One region of the Synechococcus sp. PROS-9-1 genome, then DNA from elsewhere that is predicted to be linked to it. Evidence: predicted binding sites of a transcription regulator. Region 1 holds the regulator's gene; each other region holds the start of a gene.
The links. Region 1 encodes NtcA, which controls nitrogen genes in cyanobacteria. Its sites were predicted from a motif close to GTANCNNNNGNTAC; they were not measured.
Positions count from the first base shown of each region.

Region 2: the regulator NtcA is predicted to act here: its motif matches at 3,341-3,354, upstream of SynPROS91_RS11740 (urease accessory protein UreD).
Region 3: the regulator NtcA is predicted to act here: its motif matches at 4,272-4,285, upstream of SynPROS91_RS11800 (molybdenum cofactor guanylyltransferase).

Region 1 is NZ_CP047961.1:321,838-329,287, reverse strand. Features, by position in the region: gene SynPROS91_RS01590 (hypothetical protein) at 1-353, opposite strand, end outside; gene SynPROS91_RS01585 (thioredoxin domain-containing protein) at 484-1,029, shown strand; gene thyX (FAD-dependent thymidylate synthase) at 1,064-1,789, shown strand; gene dcd (dCTP deaminase) at 1,841-2,434, opposite strand; gene SynPROS91_RS01570 (cob(I)yrinic acid a,c-diamide adenosyltransferase) at 2,434-3,042, opposite strand; gene rph (ribonuclease PH) at 3,177-3,902, shown strand; gene ntcA (global nitrogen regulator NtcA) at 3,980-4,714, shown strand; gene SynPROS91_RS01555 (DUF3084 domain-containing protein) at 4,766-5,896, shown strand; gene SynPROS91_RS01550 (Holliday junction resolvase RuvX) at 5,893-6,345, shown strand; gene SynPROS91_RS01545 (DUF3146 family protein) at 6,323-6,580, opposite strand; gene pth (aminoacyl-tRNA hydrolase) at 6,580-7,203, opposite strand; gene SynPROS91_RS01535 (TatA/E family twin arginine-targeting protein translocase) at 7,208-7,450, opposite strand, start outside.
Region 2 is NZ_CP047961.1:2,204,129-2,211,578, reverse strand. Features, by position in the region: gene SynPROS91_RS11760 (type 1 glutamine amidotransferase) at 1-5, opposite strand, end outside; gene ureC (urease subunit alpha) at 2-1,711, opposite strand; gene SynPROS91_RS11750 (urease subunit beta) at 1,715-2,035, opposite strand; gene SynPROS91_RS11745 (urease subunit gamma) at 2,048-2,350, opposite strand; gene SynPROS91_RS11740 (urease accessory protein UreD) at 2,401-3,306, opposite strand; gene ureE (urease accessory protein UreE) at 3,416-3,883, shown strand; gene SynPROS91_RS11730 (urease accessory protein UreF) at 3,880-4,548, shown strand; gene ureG (urease accessory protein UreG) at 4,548-5,150, shown strand; gene urtA (urea ABC transporter substrate-binding protein) at 5,268-6,563, shown strand; gene SynPROS91_RS11715 (branched-chain amino acid ABC transporter permease) at 6,662-7,450, shown strand, end outside.
Region 3 is NZ_CP047961.1:2,215,391-2,222,840, reverse strand. Features, by position in the region: gene SynPROS91_RS11815 (nitrate reductase associated protein) at 1-305, shown strand, start outside; gene SynPROS91_RS11810 (molybdopterin oxidoreductase family protein) at 286-2,514, opposite strand; gene SynPROS91_RS11805 (MFS transporter) at 2,593-4,155, opposite strand; gene SynPROS91_RS11800 (molybdenum cofactor guanylyltransferase) at 4,309-4,971, shown strand; gene SynPROS91_RS11795 (GTP 3',8-cyclase MoaA) at 4,968-6,020, shown strand; gene SynPROS91_RS11790 (redox protein) at 6,085-6,576, shown strand; gene SynPROS91_RS11785 (transglutaminase family protein) at 6,564-7,450, opposite strand, start outside; gene SynPROS91_RS11780 (alpha-E domain-containing protein) at 7,448-7,450, opposite strand, start outside.

The sequences.
Region 1 (7,450 bases):
GCCAGCAAGGTGGCAGACGCCAAGATCAACACATCGGAAAGCAAGCTCAGACTGAGCAGATAGAGGCCCACCATGATCACAAGCAGAAGGGTGGTGATCAGGCTGAGCACCCGGCTAGAGGCCATCAATAACGACAGCTGGCGAAGAAGAAGATCTGGCATCGTGCAGAAGAGCACAATCACGAGCGATTGCAACACCTCCACCGTCCAGAACAGGGCGGGAGACACATTTTGCAGAGCAATCAAATGCTCGCTCTCGATCGACCAGTGATGGCCAAGGAAAACTGCAACACCAAACAGCACAAGCAGCAAGGGGGCCCGCAGCGGCAGGACGAGGAAACGAAGAAGAGACATCAGCAAGGAGCCAACGGTTGACTGATGAAATCAGCGAGAAAGCAGATCACAACAACGGAATTGGCTTTCAGACGCTAGCAACAACACACCCAACAGCCTGCCAAAGTAAAACCATTCAAGTCTTCCCGGCATGACCGGCAGTTCCGCCCCCGCCACCCTGACCCCCTTGCAAAAGGGGTTGCTGCTCATGACGGCACTGGTCCTCGCTGCTGGATTATTTCTGCTGCGCAACGGTCTCAACCAGGAAGCACCTCTCGACCAGCTGGCCAGGCAATCGCTGGATCCTGAGGTCGCCCTCAACAACTCCCGGCCCACCGTGCTGGAGTTTTACGCCGATTGGTGTGAGGCCTGCCAAGCCATGGCACCCGCGATGCTCCAAACGGAACAGAATCATGCCGATCAACTTGACGTTGTTCTGGTGAATATCGACAACCCACGCTGGCTGGATTTGATCGACCGGTATGACGTCACAGGGATTCCACAGCTCAATTTATTTTCAGCCGACGGTGTGATGCGCGGCCGTTCGCTTGGAGCGAGAACAGCAGACCAACTGGAATCATTGGCGGTTGCATTGATTAATAATGAGCCGCTGCCTCAGCTTGCAGGAGTTGGTTCCATCAGCAGCGTGACCGCTGCTGAGACGGTTTCAAGCCCAGGCCCCCGCAGCCACAGCTAGACAAAGCATGAACAGTTCATCGCAGACGACACCAATGGACTCTCGTTTTCGAGTTGACCTGATTGCCGCAACCCCGAATCCGCAACAGTGCGTGTATGTGGGAATGCACCAGGACTACAGCGAGGGCTTCGTCGCGGGCGATCGCGAGCAATGGCCGGATGAGACCAAAGCAGGCGAAATCTGCGTCAAACGCCTCCTAGCGGGAGAACGGGGGCATTACGGGCCCATGGAGCATGCCCAGATTGTGTTGAACGTGGGCTGGTTTCCTCATTCCGTGATGCAACAGGCGCGGACGCACCGGGTGGGCGTCAGTTTTGATGTTCAATCCATGCGCTACACAGGCGATCGCATCTGTAGGGCTGCACTTGGAGAACTCGATCTCGAAGAGGTGTTTTATCTGCGCCCCGTTGGTGAGTACAGCGACCGCAAGGGCAAGAAATACCTCTACAGCGAGGCTGAACGCCAAAAAGATTTAAACCACTGCAAAATCAGCGCCGAGCGGTATCAGGAATTGCTTCAGGCGGGCTTTGCGGAAGAACATGCTCGCGGCATCCTCCCCTTCGATTACAGGCAACATTTCGTGGTGAGTTTCACGCTCAGGGCCTTCCTGCATTTCATGGATCTACGCGCCAAGCTCGATGCCCAGCAAGAAATCCGCGAACTCTGCGATTTGATGTGGCCCCATCTCAAAGCTTGGACTCCAGAATTTGCAACTTGGTACGAAAAGACAAGATTGCATAAAGCCCGGCTTGCTCCCTAAAAACAATTTTAGGAATTAACAATCATCATTCATCTCTGAATTCAGCTTGATTTAAACCTTGGCCAGCGTCACCCGCTCGGGTTGATGCTGATATTTACCTTGTCGGTCGCTGTAGGTGGTTTCACAAGGATCCCCTTCAAAAAACAACAACTGGCAGATCCCTTCATTGGCGTAAATACGACAATCAGCACCAGAACTATTACTAAATTCCAAGGTGAGATGACCTTCCCAGCCAGCCTCTGCCGGAGTCGTATTCACAATGATGCCTAAACGGGCATAGGTGCTCTTGCCAAGACAAATGACCGTGATGTTGGGTGGCACTCGCATCTTTTCGAGGGCAACACCGAGGCCATACGAATGCGCCGGAAGGATGAAATAGTCCCCATCCTCGTCATGATGAATGGGGGTTGATTCAAGGTTGTCAGGGTTGAATCGCTTGGGATTCATGATCGTGCCAGGAACATGGCGAAAAATCAAAAACTCCTTAGGCGAAAGCCTCAAGTCGTACCCATAAGAAGAGCAGCCAAAACTAAGAACCGGACTTTTCCGTTGATCCGGATCTAGATGGCGCACTAATCCATTTTGGAAAGGCTCGAGCATCCCTGCATCAGCCTGATCCGTAATCCAGCGATCGTTCTTCAGCATTAGAAACCTCTACGCAATTCCGTGACTTGATCAGCCATCTCCATCATCTCTGCAGGGATCGCCGGCCCCGTCACGATCACATCCATGGCTGATGGCCTTTGCTCCAACACCGACAAGACATCCTCATGGCTCAGATAGCCCAGCTCGATCGCCAAGCCAATCTCATCCAGCACGAGTTGGTCCAACGTGCCTTCCAAGAGATGGGTTTTGCAGATCTCCCAGACCGACTGAACAGCCTCCTTGACCTCATCATCGCGGCTAGAAGCTTCCTCTGAAAGGCATTCCGTCACGGAAGGCCTCAACCATCGAAGTCGATCGCACAGGGTGAGGCGGCTCTCGGGCCCTTGGCCCACACCACCCTTGAGGAACTGGGCGATCAAGACATTGCTACCCAGGCCTGCCGTCCGCAGCGCCTGGCTCAGCACACCAGAAAAGCTCCCCCGAAATGAGGCGGTATGCACCTGGAGCTGCCCTTCTGGAGCTACCAAACGCAGGGGTGGACGAGCCTCTACTGAGGGAAGTCTTCGAAGCCCTGCTTGCTCGAGAGTCCTGTGGTCACCAGTGCGCGGCTCACGGGAATGATGGAGAGGGCTGAGGCTGATGGTCATCACATTCGCCGAGGTCCGGCAAATCCGGATGTGGATGAATCTAGCGGTGAAAATCGAATGCACAAGTGTTTTAACACCATCCATGGTGTGCCAAGCCAACTGGCAGGCTCAAAGCACCTCCGCACCCTGGGCTTATGACCGATACCTCTCGCAATGACGGACGTCAGCCGGGCGACCTTCGCCCCTTCTCGATCAGCTGGGATCCCATGGGATTTGCCCTGAGTTCAGTGATCATCCACAGCGGACGCACCGCTGTTCTTTGCAGCGTTTGTCATCAAGAAGGGGTGCCTCGCTGGCGCAAAGATCAAGGCAAGGGGTGGCTCAGCGCCGAATACCGACTCCTGCCTGGATCAACTCCGGAGCGTCAAAACAGAGAACTGCTCAAATTGAGCGGACGCACCCAAGAGATTCAGCGCCTAATCGGCCGCAGCCTGCGCGCAGCCATCAACATGGAAGCTCTCGGCGAAAACACGTTGAGAATCGATTGCGATGTGATTCAGGCGGATGCAGGCACCCGCACCGCTGCGATCAGCGGATCTTGGGTCGCGCTTCAACGCGCCTGTGAGCGTCTTGTTCAACAAGGGGTCCTCAACACCAACCCTGTCCAATCCCAGGTGGCCGCCGTCTCCGTTGGCGTGATCCACAATCGCCCCCTTCTCGATCTCGACTACAGCGAAGACAGCCAAGCCGATGTGGATCTCAACATCGTGATGAACGAAGAAGGGCATTTGCTGGAGCTGCAGGGCACTGCGGAAGGAGCTCCTTTTAGCCGTGACCAGCTCAATGCCCTTCTTGACCTAGCCGAGCCTGGCCTGAAGCAGATCATGAACGATCAAAGAACGGCGCTCTCCGCTAGGTGAAAATGCGGAGTTTCGTGTTCCTTGCTACATGAGCAGGAGGGGCTGATCCATAGCATCCCGAAGTACGAGTAGGGACCATGGGCGAGGTCAGCCGCGGCTTCAGCCGCTACGCACCACCAACAATTCGCCCGGTGGGCTCGAACTTCGGAAGCCCCTCGGTTCCAGCCAGCCGCACCCTTCAAGACGTTATTCGGGGACTCGATGGTGCCAATACCGAGATGGTGGAGCGTGGGAAAACCATCTTTTTCCCTGGCGACCCTGCTGAAAAGGTCTATCTCATTCGACGAGGTGCCGTCCGCCTCTCCAGGGTTTACGAATCTGGAGAGGAAATCACTGTTGCCTTGTTACGTGAAAACAGTTTGTTTGGGGTTCTGTCGTTACTAACAGGTCACCGCTCTGATCGCTTCTACCACTCAATCGCTTTCACAAGAGTGGAGATGGTGACGGCTCCAGCCACATCTGTTCGGCAGGCTATCGAAGCTGACACCAGTGTTGGCTTGCTGTTGTTGCAGGGTCTGTCCAGCAGGATTCTTCAGACCGAAACGATGATCGAAACCCTCACCCATCGGGACATGTCATCTCGGCTGGTGAGTTTTCTGCTGGTGCTGTGTCGAGATTTCGGCGTGCCTGGTCAACGTGGCATCACCATCGACCTACGCCTTTCACACCAAGCCATCGCCGAGGCCATCGGTTCCACACGCGTGACAATCACTCGTCTCCTTGGGGACCTCAAGTCATCGAGCCTTGTCGATATCGATCGCAAAAAGATCACTGTTCTCGATCCAATCGCTCTAGCCAAACGGTTCAGCTGACCATTCAGGTGAAGATGGAGCTCACGTCCGAACTCTGATCCTTCATTCTCCGTGACCGGTTGGTTTCTACTTCTCGCTTTGCTTGTGCTTGGAGGCGTGCTCTCCACTCTGGGAGACCGCCTTGGCTCTCGCGTAGGGAAAGCTCGGCTGAGCTTGCTTGGACTGCGTCCGAAGCGCACGGCAGTGGTGATTACGGTGTTAACGGGCAGCCTGATTAGTGCGCTTTCCCTTGGACTCTTGCTGTTGGTGAGTCGGCAGCTGAGGGTCGGCCTGTTTGAACTCAATGCTCTCGAATCCAAATTGCGGAGCAGTCGCGCCGACCTCAAAACAAGCAAACGCGCTCAGAAGCAAGCCGGCAAAGAGCTCACAACGGCCCAACAGCGAGCGGCAGAACTGCGTCGCACCCTCAAGCCCCTCCAGGAACAAACCCGATCCTTAGAAGAGGAGCGGCAGCGATTGAGCCAAGACGTGGATGCGAAAGATGTTGAGATCCAACGCACCGAGCAGGAACTCTCGGCCGTGCGCTCGCAAATTCGTAGTGGCGAGAAGGAACTCAATCAACTGGAAGACTCTCTCTTAGCGCTGCGGCGCGGAAACGTCGCCATTAGCAGCGGTCAGCCACTTGCCACCGCGACCCTGAAGCTCGAACGCCCCGATCAGGCAAAAGCGGTCATTGATCAGCTACTGCGAGACGCCAATCTTCAGGCCTATCAAAAAGTGCTTCCTGGCCAACCGGTTGAGCGCCAGCTCCTGCTGGTTCCTCGACCCGATATCCAGCGCTTGGAGCAAACGATTCGCAAACCTGGAACCTGGGTTGTGAACATCCGCTCAGCAGCCAATGTGCTCCTTGGCGAAACCGTTGTGTACGCCTTCCCTGAAGTGCGCCCCAATGTCACGGTAACCAGGGAGGGTGAGGTGTTAGCCCGCACCACCCTCGCGAGCAATGAACGTGACCCAGAAGCCGTACGCAACCGACTGAACCTTCTCCTTGCCTCCACCTTGGCCGAGGTGCAAAGACGCGGTTCTCTCAGCAAGGGCCTGCAATTTGATGGCAGTGCCATCAATGCGCTTGGCCAAGAGCTGATCGACCGCAACGGAGGACTCACTGCGCTGGAAGCGGTCGCTTTACGGCGCAGCGAAACGGCAGATCCGATCGCCATTCAGTTGCGCCTCAGCCAATGAAACGCGTCGTAGCCCTGGATCCCGGTCGAAGCAAATGTGGGTTGCTGCTAGCAGACACCGCCACGAACACCGTGCTTCAAGGCAGGGTGATCCCCAGCACTGAGGTCCTTGAGCAGCTTCGCGCCTGGATGGAGGAGGCTCAGGGGACGTCAGCTCAGATTGATGAGCTGGTGATCGGTGATGGCACCAGCAGCACGATCTGGCAACAACAACTTCCCTCAAGCCTGAAGGTCCGCGTCGTGGACGAAACCGGGACCACCCTGCGAGCCCGAGAGCGTTACTGGCAGTTATGGCCTTCACGGGGCTGGAAACGCTTGCTTCCTGCGGGCCTGCGCATCCCATATGGCGATCTCGACGCCATCGCCGCACTCGTGATCCTCGAAGATTATTTAGATCGGCCTTTGCAATGGCCAGGTCCCGATCCCCTCAAAACCGGGCCCTCACCGTGAAGGTGTAGTCCCCTCCCGGCTCAAGGTCATAGTCAGATTTCACAAGAAAACGCAGGAGCGCGTCTTGAATCAAAGCTCGCCCCAGAGAGGGCTCCACACTCAGCTCACCACGATCAAAAAACCAGCTGAACTGCCAATTGAAGCCTCCGGCCCGGACGTCTCCTTCCAAACATTGATCCGCAAAACTCTGGCGTTGAACCCGCAGATGGGCGGTAGTAACGGGTAGCGCTGCCATCACGCCTCAGTGCTGGTGGGAGCCAGCTGAAGCCCATTGATGTGATTCCCTGCCAGATCGAGACCTTGCCGCTGAATCCTCTCCAAACCATCAACGACCTCCAACAGAACCTTGTCGAGAAGGAGCTCCTCATCACGACTGAAACTTCCCAGCACGTGCGACACCGTTCGTGCCTTGCGCTCACTGGGATTTTGTCCGGGTGCACCGATTCCAATCCGCAGACGCGCAAAATCCTGCGTGCCGAGATGCTGAATGGTGCTTTTAAGGCCGTTATGGCCACCAGCAGACCCGCGGGCCCGCAAACGTAAACGTCCAAGCGGCAGATCCATATCGTCGACGAGGACCAAGAGCTGATGCAGCTCAAACCCAAACCAATCCAATGCAGACCGAATCGAGCGCCCGCTGTCGTTCATGAAGGTTTGGGGCATCAACAACCGCAATCGCTTGTCCCCAGCACCCAGATCAGCAAGCTGACCTTGGAGCTTGGGAATGGAACGGAAGCCGCCACCCTCCCGAGAAGCCAGACGTTCCAAGACCATGAAGCCAACGTTATGTCGTGTGTTGGCGTAGCGGTTGCCTGGGTTCCCCAACCCCACCACTAAGCGGAGATCACCGCGATTCATCGACTCAATCGGAAGGGGATGTTGGCTCTGATTTTGGCGCAACCACTGGAGAGACAACAGTTTCAGCTGATGCTTCTAAAGCTTTGTCCTGATCCGCTACGGGTTCAGGTTCAGCCATAGCCTTATTAATTTCGCGTTCAAATTCCTTGGAAGCCGACTGAAACCCCTTCAGTGTTTTTCCAAGGGTACGGCCGAACTCAGGGAGCCGTTTAGGTCCAAACACCAAGAGAGCGACCGCCGCGATGAC
Region 2 (7,450 bases), 390 kb from region 1:
GTCACAGCAGCAGATAACGCTGGGCGAGGGGCAACACCTCTGCTGGTTCGCAGGTGAGTAGTTCACCGTCGGCAAATACCTCATAGGTCTGCGGATCCACGCTGATGTTGGGTAGGGCTGAATTGAGTTTGAGTGCACTTTTGCCCACGTTGCGGGTGTGTTCTACGGCGATACAGGTGCGTTCCAGCCCGAGTTTGCTTTGGATGTTGTCGTTCATGGCTGCATCGCTCATGAAGGTGAGGCAACTGGGCGCAAGGGCTTTGCCGAAGGCTGCAAACATTGGTCGCCCATGCACAGGACCTGGCGTGGGGATTGAGGCATTGGCATCACCCATTTGGGCCCAGACGATCGAACCGCCTTTCACAACGAGTTGAGGTCGTATGCCAAAGAATCCTGGTTTCCAGAGCACCAGATCGGCGAGTTTGCCTGTCTCCACAGACCCCACCTGACTGCTGATGCCATGGGCGATTGCTGGATTGATCGTGACCTTTGCGATGTAGCGCTTTAGGCGGTGGTTGTCGTTTCGGCTTGAGTCCTCGGGTAAGGCTCCGCGTTGAACCTTCATTTTGTGGGCGGTCTGGAAGGTGCGTGTGATCACCTCTCCCACCCGTCCCATCGCTTGGGAGTCGCTGGCGATGATCGAGAAGGCGCCGAGGTCGTGAAGGATGTCTTCAGCAGCAATGGTTTCGCGGCGGATGCGTGATTCCGCAAAGGCCACGTCTTCTGGGATTTTGGGATCAAGGTGATGGCACACCATCAACATGTCGAGGTGTTCTTCGAGTGTGTTGCGGGTGTAGGGCCGGGTGGGGTTCGTGCTGCTGGGAAGCACGTTCGCTTCGCCGCAGATTTTGATGATGTCTGGTGCATGGCCGCCGCCAGCCCCTTCAGTGTGAAAGGTATGAATCGTGCGGCCTTTGATCGCGGCGATGGTGTCTTCAACGAAGCCGGCTTCGTTGAGCGTGTCGGTATGGATGCAAACCTGCACATCCATTTGATCGGCTACCGACAGGCAGGCATCAATGGCGGCAGGTGTCGTGCCCCAATCCTCATGAAGCTTCAGTCCACAGGCACCAGCGCGCACTTGCTCTTCTAGGGCTTCAGGGGTGCTGGCATTTCCTTTTCCGAAAAATCCCAGGTTGACGGGCAGCCCCTCGGCGGCCTGGAGCATTCGGCTGATATGAAATGCACCAGGGGTGCATGTGGTTGCATTGGTCCCTGTGGCCGGTCCGGTGCCGCCGCCCATCAAGGTGGTCACACCACTGGCTAGGGCTGTTTCGATCTGTTGGGGGCAGATGAAATGGATGTGCGTGTCAATGCCACCAGCGGTGAGGATGTGCCCTTCACCAGCAATCGCTTCGGTGCCGGGTCCAATCACGATGGTGACGCCTTCCTGGATGTCGGGGTTGCCGGCCTTGCCGATGCCAACGATGCGGCCATCCCTGAGGCCGATATCGGCCTTGACGATGCCCCACCAATCAAGAATGAGGGCATTGGTAATCACGGTGTCAACGGCGCCGTCAGCCCGGGAGGTTTGGGATTGGCCCATCCCATCTCGAATCACCTTTCCGCCGCCGAATTTCACCTCATCGCCGTAGGTGGTGAAGTCCTTCTCCACTTCAAGGATGAGTTCGGTGTCCGCTAAACGAATGCGGTCTCCAGTGGTTGGCCCATAGGTTTCGGCGTAGGCCTGGCGGGAGATGCGGTAGGGCATGAATCAGGCGTCGAGGGGTCCGTTGATGTGTCCGTTGAAGCCGACCACGCGGCGTGCTCCAGAAAATGGGATCAGATTCACGTCGCGGTTGTCACCGGGCTCGAAGCGAATGGCCGTACCAGCTGGAATGTCAAGCCTTTGGCCGCGTGCAGCGTCACGGTCAAAGATCAGGGCAGCATTGGCTTCTTGGAAATGAAAGTGGGATCCCACCTGCACGGGGCGGTCGCCACTGTTGGCAACGGTGAGGGTTGTGACCTCTCTGTTGGCGTTGAGTTCAAGCTCACCGGGTTCGGCTAGCAGTTCACCGGGGATCAGGAGTGCCATTCAGAGGAAGCCTCAGCGAATCGGATCATGCAAGGTCACAAGCTTGGTTCCGTCCTGAAAAACCGCCTCGATTTGAACCTCGTTAACGAGTTCTGGAATTCCTTCCATCACTTGGTCGCGTCTCAGCCATGTGCTGCCTTCTTGCATTAAGTCGGCCACACTCTTGCCATCTCTGGCTCCTTCAAGGACCAAAAAACTGAGCAAAGCTACGGCTTCAGGGTGGTTGAGCTTGAGTCCACGGTTGAGACGACGTTCCGCCAGGAGGGCGGCGGTAACGATCAGCAGTTTGTCTTTTTCCTGAGGGCTGAGGTGCATGGTGACCTTGCACTGACTTTAGTTTCTCTCTCTCTGGGCCAGCAGAAGGTTCAGAATGAACCTTCTGCTGGCCTCAATGGATGCTCTTGCAAAGGCCAGACCCTGGGAATCTGTGGCGCTGCCAGGTCTCGTTCCTGACGGGTTCGAGCCCAGATTCTGCTGAACCAGAAACGGGCATCACGGCTTGATAAACCGCTGTAACGGGCGATCAGGCCCTGGGGGAGAACGCCGCAATGCATGCTTCCTTCGAGTTCCTTGCGATCCTCCCGAACCGCATCGAGGAGGGTGTTGATCCTTTCTGTTTGGAGAGGGAAGGGTGCCGCCCAAACCAAGGTGCCAAAGACGGGTTGCTGATTTAGTCCATGGACCCCATTCAGCGCTTCGTCGCTGATTTCCAGTCTGTCAACGAGTTCCCAGCGTCTTCCCTCAGGCGTTCGGCGTTGGAGCTCAATACTTGATCTCCAGCGGCCCTTCCCCAATGTTTCGTTTGCGGCAGTGCGCCCCAGACGTACGATTTCCGCGCTGAGAAACGAGCCATTTAACGGCAACGTGATGCTTAGGTTTTGCTCAAATAGTGCGTCCGCATAGAGCACAAGCTCTTGGGGAAGCCACTCCAAATCACTCCCTGCATCAAGGTTCGCCTTCACGTTTTGATGGGCCCAAGCTCCCTGGGGGTTGAGCTTGCTGCGACCTACTGATCCATAAACCTTTTGAGCGGCCACGCTGGTGATCAGGCAGCGACTATCTCGTTTCAACGTCAGGTTGATGCTCAATTGGTCTCCCCCCACGAGGCCACCAGCGGTGTGAAGCAGTGGCAGCTCGCAACGCCCGTTCTCTCCACGCTCGGCGCGCATCAATTTCAGGGGAGCGGTGCAGCCCCCTTGATGCTGACTGCCGCTGCTGCCTGCAAAAAACTGCAAGTTGCAGGTGCCGTGCCATGGATCAAGTCGATGCATGGAGGCACGCTCGACGCCAACACTCCTCAGCTCTGTAGCAAGCACTACCAAACGATGGTGTGCTGTTTGGGCAGTCTTTGTTGTGTGATCTTGTTGGTTGTCTAAACCCTTGGATGTTGGCTTGATCGTTTTGGACCATCGCCTCAGGTCTGAGGAGTTATCGCCCAACGGCAGCCTCTCGGTGATGGAGTTGCCGCTGAGCGCCCACCAGCGCACGGTGCTGCGTGGCCGTCGTCGCACAGCCTGTGGTCGAGAGGTGTTGTTGCAGTTGCCGCGCGAGCGCGCCTTGATGCCTGGTGATCGCCTTACCGATTCGCATGAGCAGCTGCATGTGCTGGTTACCGCTGCTCCTGAGGAGTTGTTGCGAGTGGAGGCAGCAACGCCGTTGGCATTGCTTGAGGCTGCTTATCACCTAGGAAATCGCCATGTGGCTCTTGAGTTGCATGAGCATGAGCTGTTGTTGCTCGATGACTCCGTGCTCGCCACCATGCTCAACGGTCGTGGATTGAAGGTGACACGGTGCTGTCGTCCATTCATGCCTGAAGGCGGTGCCTATATCGGTCATCAGCACTCATGACATCGCTTGCATTACTGCAGTTGGTGAGTCCTGCCTTGCCCGTTGGTGCATTCAGTTATTCCGAGGGTCTTGAAGTTTTGATCCAAAACGGTTCTCTGATCGATGCATGCGATCTTCAACATTGGATTGAAGCTGAGCTTCAGAGGGGTGCACTGAGGTTGGAGGCTGCGGCGTTAAATCCATTGCGCGTTCAACTTCAAAGCTGGGAGGAAGAACGGTCAGTGATGCCCAGCGACTTGATCTCTTTGGATGGCTGGTTGCTGGCTGTGAGGGAGTCGGCTGAGATGCGTGCCCAGCAAACACAGATGGGCGGTTCATTGCTGGAGTTGATGGCTGATCTTGGACATCCATTGCCTCAACCAGTGGTTCTGGCTTGGCCCGCGGCCTGGGCGTGGGCAGCCCTTTCCTTGAAGATTTCTGAGCTGGAGATGGTTGAGGGTTATTTGTATGGCTGGGTTGCGAATCAGCTCAGTGCAGCGGTCCGCTTAGTTCCAATTGGCCCCACCACGGCTCAAAGGATCCAGAAGCAATTGATGCCGATGATCAGTTCACAGGCTCTTGTTTTGAGAGCTCAGGATCCGAAGGCACTTTGGAGTGGTGGTGCTGGTGCAGGGCTCGCCCAGTTGGCTCATGCTGAGTTGTATTCACGATTGTTCCGGAGCTGATGAGCAGCAAACTCAGGCTTGGCGTCGCCGGTCCGGTGGGCTCTGGCAAGACAGCGCTCGTGGAAGCGCTCTGCAGGAGATTGCGCGATCGCCTGCAATTAGCGGTAGTGACCAATGACATCTATACGCAAGAGGATGCCCAATTCCTGACGCGCTCAGGTGTGTTGGAGCCGGAGCGGATCCGTGGTGTTGAAACCGGGGGGTGCCCCCATACGGCGATACGAGAAGACTGCTCCATCAACCGAGCTGCTGTGAGTGACCTGGAGCGTCAGTTCCCTGGGCTTGATCTGGTGATGGTTGAAAGCGGTGGCGACAATCTTGCGGCCAGCTTTAGTCCCGAATTAGTGGACCTTTGTCTCTATGTGATTGATGTAGCGGCTGGGGACAAGATTCCACGTAAGGGTGGCCCAGGAATTACACGGTCGGATTTATTGGTGATTAACAAGATTGATCTGGCTCCTCTCGTTGGTGCCGATCTAGCAGTCATGGAACAGGACACGCTGAGGATGCGGGGGGATCGACCCTGGTGCTTTACCAATCTTCGAACTGGGGAAGGACTCGATCGCGTGGAAGCGTTTGTGTTGCAACAGCTACCAAAGTGAAGCGTATTTAGGTGTTTACCGGCCAAATTGTCCCGATTGATACAGGAACCCCTTGCTCTTGATCTGTACCTTTCGTTCTCCGGCGTTTAAGCGCCGTTTCACTTGTTTTCGGTACTCATGAGTTCATCATTGTCCAAGCGTCTATTTGCCGGCATGGCCGCAGCGTCGCTGGGTCTGGCCGTCACTGCGTGCGGTGGTGGCGATGAGAAGGCCTCCAACGTCGAATATGACGACAACGTCACTGTCGGGATCCTCCATTCCTTGACGGGCACCATGGCGATTTCTGAGTCCACCTTGGTGGATACAGAAAAGATGGCCATTGATGAAATCAATGCAGCCGGTGGTGTGGAAGTTGATGGCAAGAAGTACAAAATTGACTACATCGTCGAAGACGGTGCCTCTGATTGGCCCACTTTCGCTGAGAAGTCCAAAAAACTCATCGATCAGGACGAAGTACCTGTTGTTTTCGGTGGCTGGACCTCTGCTAGCCGCAAGGCAATGCTTCCGGTTTACGAATCGAAGGATGCTTTCCTCTACTACCCGATTCAGTACGAAGCACAGGAGTGTTCTAACAACATCTTCTACACCGGAGCGACTCCGAACCAGCAGTCGGAGCCCGCAACCAAATTTATGTATGAGAAGTCGCCTGCCGCTGGCAAGCCTTTCTTCTTAGTTGGTTCTGATTACGTCTTCCCACGGACGTCCAACACGATTACTAAATCCCAAGTTGAGCAGCTTGGTGGAACCGTTGTCGGTGAGGACTACCTTCCACTCGGTAATACAGAAGTTGCACCGATCATCGCCAAAATCAAAAAGGCTTTGCCTGACGGCGGTGTCATCATCAACACCCTGAATGGTGACCAGAACGTCGCCTTCTTTAAGCAGATCCAGGACGCTGGCATCACACCAGCCAACGGCTACTACGTGATGAACTACTCCATTGCGGAAGAAGAGATCAGCACGATTGGATCTGAGTTCCTGGAAGGCCATTACGGCGCTTGGAACTACATGATGTCGATCGACACCCCTGCATCCAAGAAGTTTGCTGCAGACTTCAAGGCTAAATATGGTGAAGACCGCCAGGTCGCTGACCCTCAGGAGTCGGCCTACAACATGGTTTATCTGTGGAAAGCAGCTGTCGAGAAGGCCAACTCCTTCGATGACAACAAGGTTCGTGAAGCTCTCGTGGGCATCACCTTTGATGCACCGCAGGGTCCTGTGGAAGTGATGCCAAACCATCACTTGTCTCAGACTGTCCGTATCGGTCAAATCACAGCTGATGGTCAGTTCGACATCCTCGAGGAGACCGATGGACCTATTGCACCACAGGCTTGGAACCAAATTCACCCAGATTCCAAAGGCTATGCCTGTGATTGGACTGATGCATCAAAAGGTGGCAAGTACAAGCTCTGATCTCTGTATCTCAGATATCTTGATCTTCTTGTGATTCAAGGGAGGAGTTCGGTTACGGACTCCTCCTTTTGTTGTTTTTTTGTCCTTGATTTCAGCTCGTGCAACTGCTGCTAGAAAGCCTCTTCAATGGTGTCGCAATCGGCTCAGTGCTGATGATGGCCGCTCTTGGATTGGCCATTGTTTTTGGTTTGATGGGTGTGATCAATCTTGCCCATGGTGAGTTGATGATGCTTGGGGCTTACACCACTTACGTGGTGCAAATGGTCTTCAAGCTTCCCGCTTTTCAACCTATTTATGGCCTCTATGTATTGGTGGCAATTCCTTTGGCATTCGTTGTCAGTGGAGTCGTTGGGATCCTTCTTGAACGCACAGTAATTCGACGTCTTTATGGCAGTCCGTTGGAGACGTTGCTGGCTACTTGGGGTGTGAGTTTGATTTTGCAGCAGTTTGTTCGCAGTGTTCCTTTAGCGCATGCGGCTGGGCTGATCCTGGCTTTGGTGCTCGGATTTGGTTTGCCATTGGTGCTGCCTCATCGGTTTTTTGAAGGAGCTCGGGCACGCATCAACCGCGCCATCACCTGGGCGGTGTCTGCCCTTGGCGGTGTCTTGCTTGCTGGTGTTTTGGCGTCGCAGATCAGTCGCATTGCCCGGGCCACATCCCGCAATGTCGACGTCACGGCACCGAAGTGGATGCGGGGTGGCATCGAGTGGATGGATATCACGTTCCCGGTTCCACGCCTGGTGATCATCGTGATGACGATCGTCGCAGTGGTCGGTGTTACATGGTTCCTCAATCGAAGCGTCTGGGGGATGCGCATTCGTGCCGTAACTCAGAACCGTTCGATGAGTGATTGCCTTGGCATTCCTACCGACACCGTTGACGTGCTC
Region 3 (7,450 bases), 380 kb from region 1:
TGCTTGTGGATTGGCCTGATGAGTTGCCAGCTTTGAATGCATTGCGTGAGCACTTGCGACTGCTCACTCGGTTGATGGCAGAGGGGATGGCAAAAGACTTGCCGATTGCGGTGGATGAACCTTGGCAAGTGTTGGGAGAGCTACCCAGCATTGTGAAGGAATCGGCTCGAAAGAAATCGATTGAGATTAGTGTTAGCCAATGGGCGTCTTTGTTTGAATTAGAGCGTTTTGCTTTGTGTAAATTGGCGCGTCCTGGCCATGATCACCACAATTTGGATGCTGCGTTCAGCGAAATGCTGGGATGATCATGCGTCGCAATCTTTTTAAGCGATTGCCTTGCTGTTCGATGGGTTTAATGACGGAGACAGCGGGGGCCACGATGACGGCACTGGCCTTCAATTCAGGTTGTTTCGAAATGGGGCAAGCATGGTCATGCATTAGCGCATTGACCTCACAGGCTTGAGTTTGCGTAAAGCCCCAATGCATGGGAAGAAACACCGTGCCCTTTCGGATCTTGTTTGTGACCAGCACGCGAGCGGTGAGTTGTCCGCGACGTGAGCTGATGGCGGCGAGTTCGCCATGTTCAACAGCGAACTGATCGGCATCCTTTGGGTGAATTTCAAGCAGGGGTTCGGGGTGCATCTTTGTTAAGCGCTTCACCTTCGCGGTGCGCGTCATGGTGTGCCACTGCCCCAGATATCGGCCAATGGTGAGCACCAGTGGGTAGGTGTCACAGGGTGGTTCTGCAAGACCACGTGGTTGGTCGGTACAGAACCGTGCTCGTCCATTCGCGGTTGAAAACTTCTGATTGGTGTACAGCCGTTTTGAATCTTGAGATGGTGAACTGTCTTGTGGAAATGGCCATTGTTGTGGTCCTTCTTTGGCCAGAACGTCATGACTTAACCCTGAAACATCACACAACCGCTTTTTCGTTAGTGCTGTGAATTCTGTATAGACCTCGGCTGCAGAGTTGTATGCGAATTGTTCTTTGAAACCAAGTCGCCGTCCGATCTCGGCAAAGACCTCCCAATCAGCACGGCTTTCTCGATGGGGATTCCTAAATGCAGGGCAGTAAGTCACTCTTCGCTCAGAGTTGGTCATGGTTCCGGCTTTTTCGCTCCATTGAGCGGCTGGTAGAAGGAGATGGGCGTAATGGGATGTTTCGGAGTCTGTATAGGCTTCGCTAACGACGACCAATGGGCAGCGCTTCATCGCTGCTTTAACGCGCTCGAGATCTGGCATGCTTACGAGAGGGTTGGTCGCAGCAACCCACCACAAATCAAGATCTCCTCGCTCCATCGCTTCCACCTGTTGCCAGGCCGTTAGGCCAGGCTCGGGTGCAATTTTCCCTTGAGGAAATCCCCAGGTTTGCTCGACTTCAGCTCGATGCGCTGGGTTTGTGACTTGACGATATCCAGGAAGAAGATGGGAGAGTCCGCCGGCTTCTCTGCCTCCCATGGCGTTGGGTTGTCCGGTTAGAGAAAAGGGTCCGGCTCCTTCTTTGCCAATTTGGCCTGTTAATAAGTGCAGATTGATGATTCCACCCACTACTGCGGTTCCTTCTCGCCGTTGATTCACTCCCATAGACCAGAGGCTCAAGACTTTTTCGCGGCGATGAAAAAGTTGGGCGACTTCTCGTAGGCGTTTTTCTGGAATGCCACAAAACAAGGCCACTCGTCTAGGCGTCCAACGGGCTACGACATCAAAAAAGGAGTCGTAGTTGTCTGTGCAGTCATCGATAAAGGTAGGATCTTGTCCGTTTTCACGCATTACCAGGTGGGCGATGCCGTGAAGCAGAGCAAGGTCACTCCCAGGAGCTACTGCTAGGTGAATGTCAGCTGCCTTTGCTGTATCGGTTTGGCGCGGATCCACCACCACGATGGTGACCGAGCCGGGATGTTTCTTTTTGCGTTTTAGTAATCGTTGAAAGAGCACTGGATGGCATTCAGCGGTGTTGGTTCCGATCAGGAATGCCACAGTGCAGTGGTCTAGGTCTTCATAGCTACATGGGGGACCATCTGAACCCAAGCTGCGGGTGTAACCCGCAACAGCAGAACTCATGCAGAGTCTTGAATTAGCGTCAAAGTTGTTAGTTCCTAGCGCTCCTTTGAGTAGTTTTTGCGCCAAATAATAGTCTTCAGTGTGGAATTGTCCGGAGCCATACATTGCAATGGAGTCTGGTCCCTTGGATTTCAGACTTGATTTGATTTGATTTGAGATGCGATCAAGAGCTTCATCCCAGCTGATCGGTTGGAAGTCGTCATCAAGACTGGTTCGACCAAGGGGTTGATCCAGTCTTCCCCTTGACAGGGTTTCTCCGACTGTGGCCCCCTTGATGCAAACCTGGCCGAGACTTGATGGATGCAGTCGATCTCCTCTAGCTGTCCACATGGGAGTTCCATCAGCATCTCGACGGACGGCTTCCCCTTTTTTTGCCGGTGGTCGCAAGTCCAAACCACACCCCACTCCGCAATAAGGACATTGACTGCGAATGGTTGTGTTTGGCTCTGCCATGGTTTTGATATAGGCGAATTAGAAACACCCTGTGCCAAAGCCACAGGGTGTGATTAAGTTATGAGTAGATCGTTGGTGTTAATTGTTAGCGAATTCAGGATTCGCTGTTTCTCCTTCATGAAGGTCATCGAAGGAACCCTTGGGTTCTTTGAGGAAAAAGAAGCAGAAGAAAGCAACAATCAGGCCAGCGACCCCCAAGACTTGAAAGAAAGCACTATTGGAGGCTGCGATGATTTCTGGTGAAGGATCCTTACCCCCACCCATCCACATCGGAAGCAGACTAAAAATTGTGAGATAAGTCACGGCTCCAACGTTGCCATAAGCACCAACCAAACCAGCGACTTGTCCTGTGACGCGTCGCTTTACCAAAGGAACGAGTGCAAACGTAGCCCCTTCTCCTGATTGAACGAAGAAGGAGGCAAGCATGGTGATCAACACAGCAATGATGATCCCTGTTGTTCCACTGAACGTGCCAGGTTTGATCATGCTCATGACGAGGTAACCAATCCCTAAACCTCCGGTTAAGAATGCCATCGTGTTCTTACGACTGCCGAGCTTGTCGGAGATCAGACCGCCGGCAGGTCGAGCGACAAGATTCACAAAAGCAAAGCAAGAGGCAAGGATGCCCGCGGTTGCCTTTGGGAGATCAAAAGTGGTTTCGAAGAATGTTGGCAACATCGAAACTACTGCCAACTCTGATCCAAAGTTCACAATGTATGTGAGTTCAAGAATGGCAACCTGCTTAAATTCATAGCGATCTTCTTTGGGGTACGTCTTCGTACCCATGATCAGCTCTCGATTGGTGCGAATAATTCCCCAGGTTTGAAAGATAAACCAGATCAGAACTGCACCTAAGGCCAGTGGATAGGTTCCTGCATTCAGGAAACCAACCTTTTGTAAGCGCCAGCAGAGTACACAGAGGATGGCTGCAAATGGAACATTCATTCCCAGCAATCCCCAGAAATCACGCATTGATGTGACTTCCAAGCCTGCTGTGCGCTCAGGCCTTTGATACGTTTTACCAGGAGGTGTATCGCTAACGTTGAAGTAATAAATAAAGCCGTATACGGCAGAAATAATTCCCGTAAGAGCAATAGCACCACGCCAATTAAGGACAGCGCCTGAGGGAAGTTCAAAACCGCCTGAGAACGAGAGCCACCCGGCCAGTCCTACGAGTGTTAGGGCCGAGAACGCTGATCCGAAATTGCCCCAACCGCCATAAATCCCCTCAGCCAGACCGATCTCTTTTGGAGGGAACCATTCGGCAACCATGCGGATCCCGATTACAAAGCCTGCACCCACGATGGATAAAAGCAGGCGTGCAACAACTAATTGATTGAAATCTTGGGCTGAGGCGAACATCAGGCAAGGAATGACTGAAAAAACCAGCAGGCTGGAATAGGTCAGTCGAGGCCCGTATTTGTCGAGGAGCATTCCAATCAGAACGCGGGCTGGGATTGTTAGCGCCACATTGCAGATCGCAACGGTACGGATTTGACCGAGAGTTAAGCCTAAATCGGCTTTAACGGTGGTAGCCAAAGGAGCCAGGTTGAACCAGACAACAAAGGTCAGAAAAAATGCGAACCAGGTGAGATGAAGAGTTCTGTATCTCCCCTGGAACGACCAGAGTTCTCCAAGCATGGGGGGTAATTGTGTGTGTAATTAAACCCCGGCTTCTAAAAAATGCGCTGAGGAATCAAGTTGCGGCGCACATGCAAACCGCCTTTATATTTCATCATTGGATCGTCATTGCCTTGGTTTCAATGGATACGGAATGCAAGGAGGTGAAGATGCTTGTCCTTGGTCTTTCGTCTTCTTCGCTACATTTTGGCCTCTGAGATGTCCAATCTTTTGATGGAGATGGATGTGTTATCGGTGCAGGGGCTTCGAGCTTGTCTGCTTTGCGGAGGGATGAGTCGTCGCATGGGACGAGACAAATCACTCTTGCCTCACCCACAAGGTGGCTGTTGGTTGTCGCACAGTATTGGTTTGTGCCGTCGCCTAGATCTGCCAGTTGATGTGGTTAGCTCAATTTCCAGTCATCATCAGTTGGCTTCAAGGTTTGATGGGGTTGAGTGCAGATTGGATCCCTTCCCTGGTCAGGGGCCTTTGGCTGCTTTGTCGGCTGTTTTTGGTCAGGAGAAGTTTCTTGCTTCACTCGTCCTTCCTGTTGATATGCCTTGGTTAGAGCCTTGGGTTCTGATCCAGCTGATTCGTGCTTGGCAGGAGCAGCCTTCCTTGGCTGTGGTGTCGCATGACAGTAGACAGCTTCAACCCCTGTTTGCTATTTACCCCAATGACAGCATTTATCGAGAACCCCTATTGCGTCAGCTGGCTGATCATCGGCTGAGCATGCATGATTGGCTTGGGAGGGTTCCGTATCGGGTTCTTGCTCTGCCGATGGGGCCGTTGCGCAATGTCAATTGTCCTTCTGATCTAGCAACTCTCGAAGAATGATAAAGCCAACACGTGTTCTTGATCTCTTGGCTAGGCCGTTGGGGGTTGTAAGGTTGTCCCTAACCGCTAAATGTAACTTAGCGTGTCCATATTGCTGCCCTGAAAGTATTGAACCTCCGGGTTTGTTGCACACACGCGATCAACTTCGCTTGATCCAAGCGGCCTGTCAATTGGGAGCACATACGCTTCGACTCACCGGTGGTGAACCCTTGCTCACCGACCGCCTTTGGCCGCTTCTTGATGCCCTCTCGCTTGGAAGGCAGACGGCTGCTCACCCTTTCAGTCGTTTGAAAGAGGTTGCCATCACCACCAATGGTTCTCTTCTCGATGATGAGAGGGTGAGACGTTTGCGCGCGGCAGGAGTCGATCGTATTACGATCAGCTTGGATGCTGTTGACGGCGCGAGTATCGCGCGAATGGCTGGCTTGCGTTCTGGTCCTGAGGCTGGGAATGCTCTGTTGGAGCGGGTGTTGGCTGGCATTGATGCGGCTCGTGCTGCTGGGTACAACCCTGCGCATGGAAGTCTGAAGCTCAATGCCGTGATCCAACGAGGCTGCAATGACGATCAGTTGATTCCCTTGGCACAGCTGGCCAGACAACAAGGATTGCAGTTGCGTCTGATCGAATATATGGATGTAGGCAATCGCAATGGCTGGTGTCGTGATCAGGTGATGCCAGCGAACGAGATGATTCAGCTCCTTCATCGCCATTGGCCGCTTCAATCCATTGGTCGACAACCTGGGGGAACAAGTAGTCAATGGCTTTATCAAGATGGTGAAGGGTCTATTGCCACAATTGCTTCAATTACGGAGCCATTCTGTTCTGATTGCAATCGTCTTAGGATCACTGCAGATGGGCAAGCCTTTACCTGTCTATTTGCGAGTGAAGGCCTTGATTTGCGTCCATGGCTTCGTATGGAGGTCTCCGACTCGGAGCTTGCAGAGGTGATGGCTCAGCTGTGGACTGGGCGTTCAGATCGTTTTAGTGAAGAGCGTGGATTGATGCAGAAAGGGAATCATCATGCTGAGATGGCTTATTTGGGTGGATGAGTGGCCTTTGCTACGGATTGAAAGAGATATCGGCGTTAAACCTGGGTTCTAAATCTTTGTTGAGATGTTTGAACTTATTCCGTACACGCGTTTTCGAGATACCCCATCTGTTCGTTTTTTTGATGTCACGATTCCTGATTCGAATGCTCGCGACTTAGTTGTTCACCGTGGGCCAGCGGTGAGTCCGCCGGATGCTGAAGATAGTGGGGCATGGCAGTTTTATCTGCATCCTCATCAGGACGATAATCTTCTCGCCGCCAGTGGTGGAAGAACTTTTTATTTGGTGAACTTGGCTTGGGAGCATCCTTTTCACATCGTTCGTTTGGACAGTGGTGGTGACATTCTCAATATTCCAAGAGGAACATTCCATCGCTCTTTGTCTGATCCCGATGGATCTGTTGTTCTTAATCAGGCCAAGCGAAATTCCAATGTATGTGTAGATAGAGAGTTCCGTGTTTACAACAGCCTGAAGATCCCAAAGCTCTATCAAGTCACTTCAAAAGCGGCAGCGCGTCCGCTATTGCATGGTCTTGCACCTGTCCTTCAGGCAGCGTGAGTTGTCTCTTGAGCCGTGTCCTCGGGCGGCCAACTTAAGACCTGTGCCTTGATTGTCCAGTTGAGGTTGCTGATGGTGTTGGGTGGACCTTTGAAATCGCCTGAAACAGCAGCGGTTAGTTCTGGATTTGATGAGCTGGCTAGCACGATGTAGCGCTCGCTGATTTCGCATCCAGCGCTGGGGTCAAAACCACGCCAGCCTGCTCCGGGAAGATAGATCTCGGCCCAGGCATGAAGGTCATAGTCAGTGGGGGCAGGATCGGTGAGTTGATACCCGCTGGTGAACCGTGCAGGCAGACCAACGCTCCTACAACATTCCACCATCAACATGGCTAAATCTCGGCAAGAACCCACCCTTTCTCTCAGGGTTCGGCCGGCTGGCCAGGCTCGACCTAAATGTCGCTCGGTGTATTTCACACGGTCTTGAATGGTCGCCATCAGTTCGCGCAAAAACGGCAAGGTTTGCTGGTTTCCTCCCATCAAGGCGTCTTGGGCTAGGGCTACGGCTGAGGGATCGTGCTGACCGTTTGGTAACCAGCCTTCCAGCGCACCGTATAGATCACGATTGAGATGTCCGCGGGGGTAGGGGAGCGGAGGATTCAGTGGGGTGAAGCATTCTTCAAGTGCCCTTGCAGCTTGGGTTTCCACTTTGCTGTGAGCCTCGATGCACAAATGACTCGTTGTACCTTGAAAGCAGATCCGTTGAATCTCATCTCCACTGGCTGCTACGAGAGCATGCTGATGGCTTGGTTCTGGAGACACGATCAGCTCGTGCTCAAGGAGCCGCTGATGACCGTGACCTCTGGGTTGGAGGCACAGGCGGTGTGCTCCAAGACTGATGGGTGCGTCGTATTGATACGTAAGGGTGTGGGTCA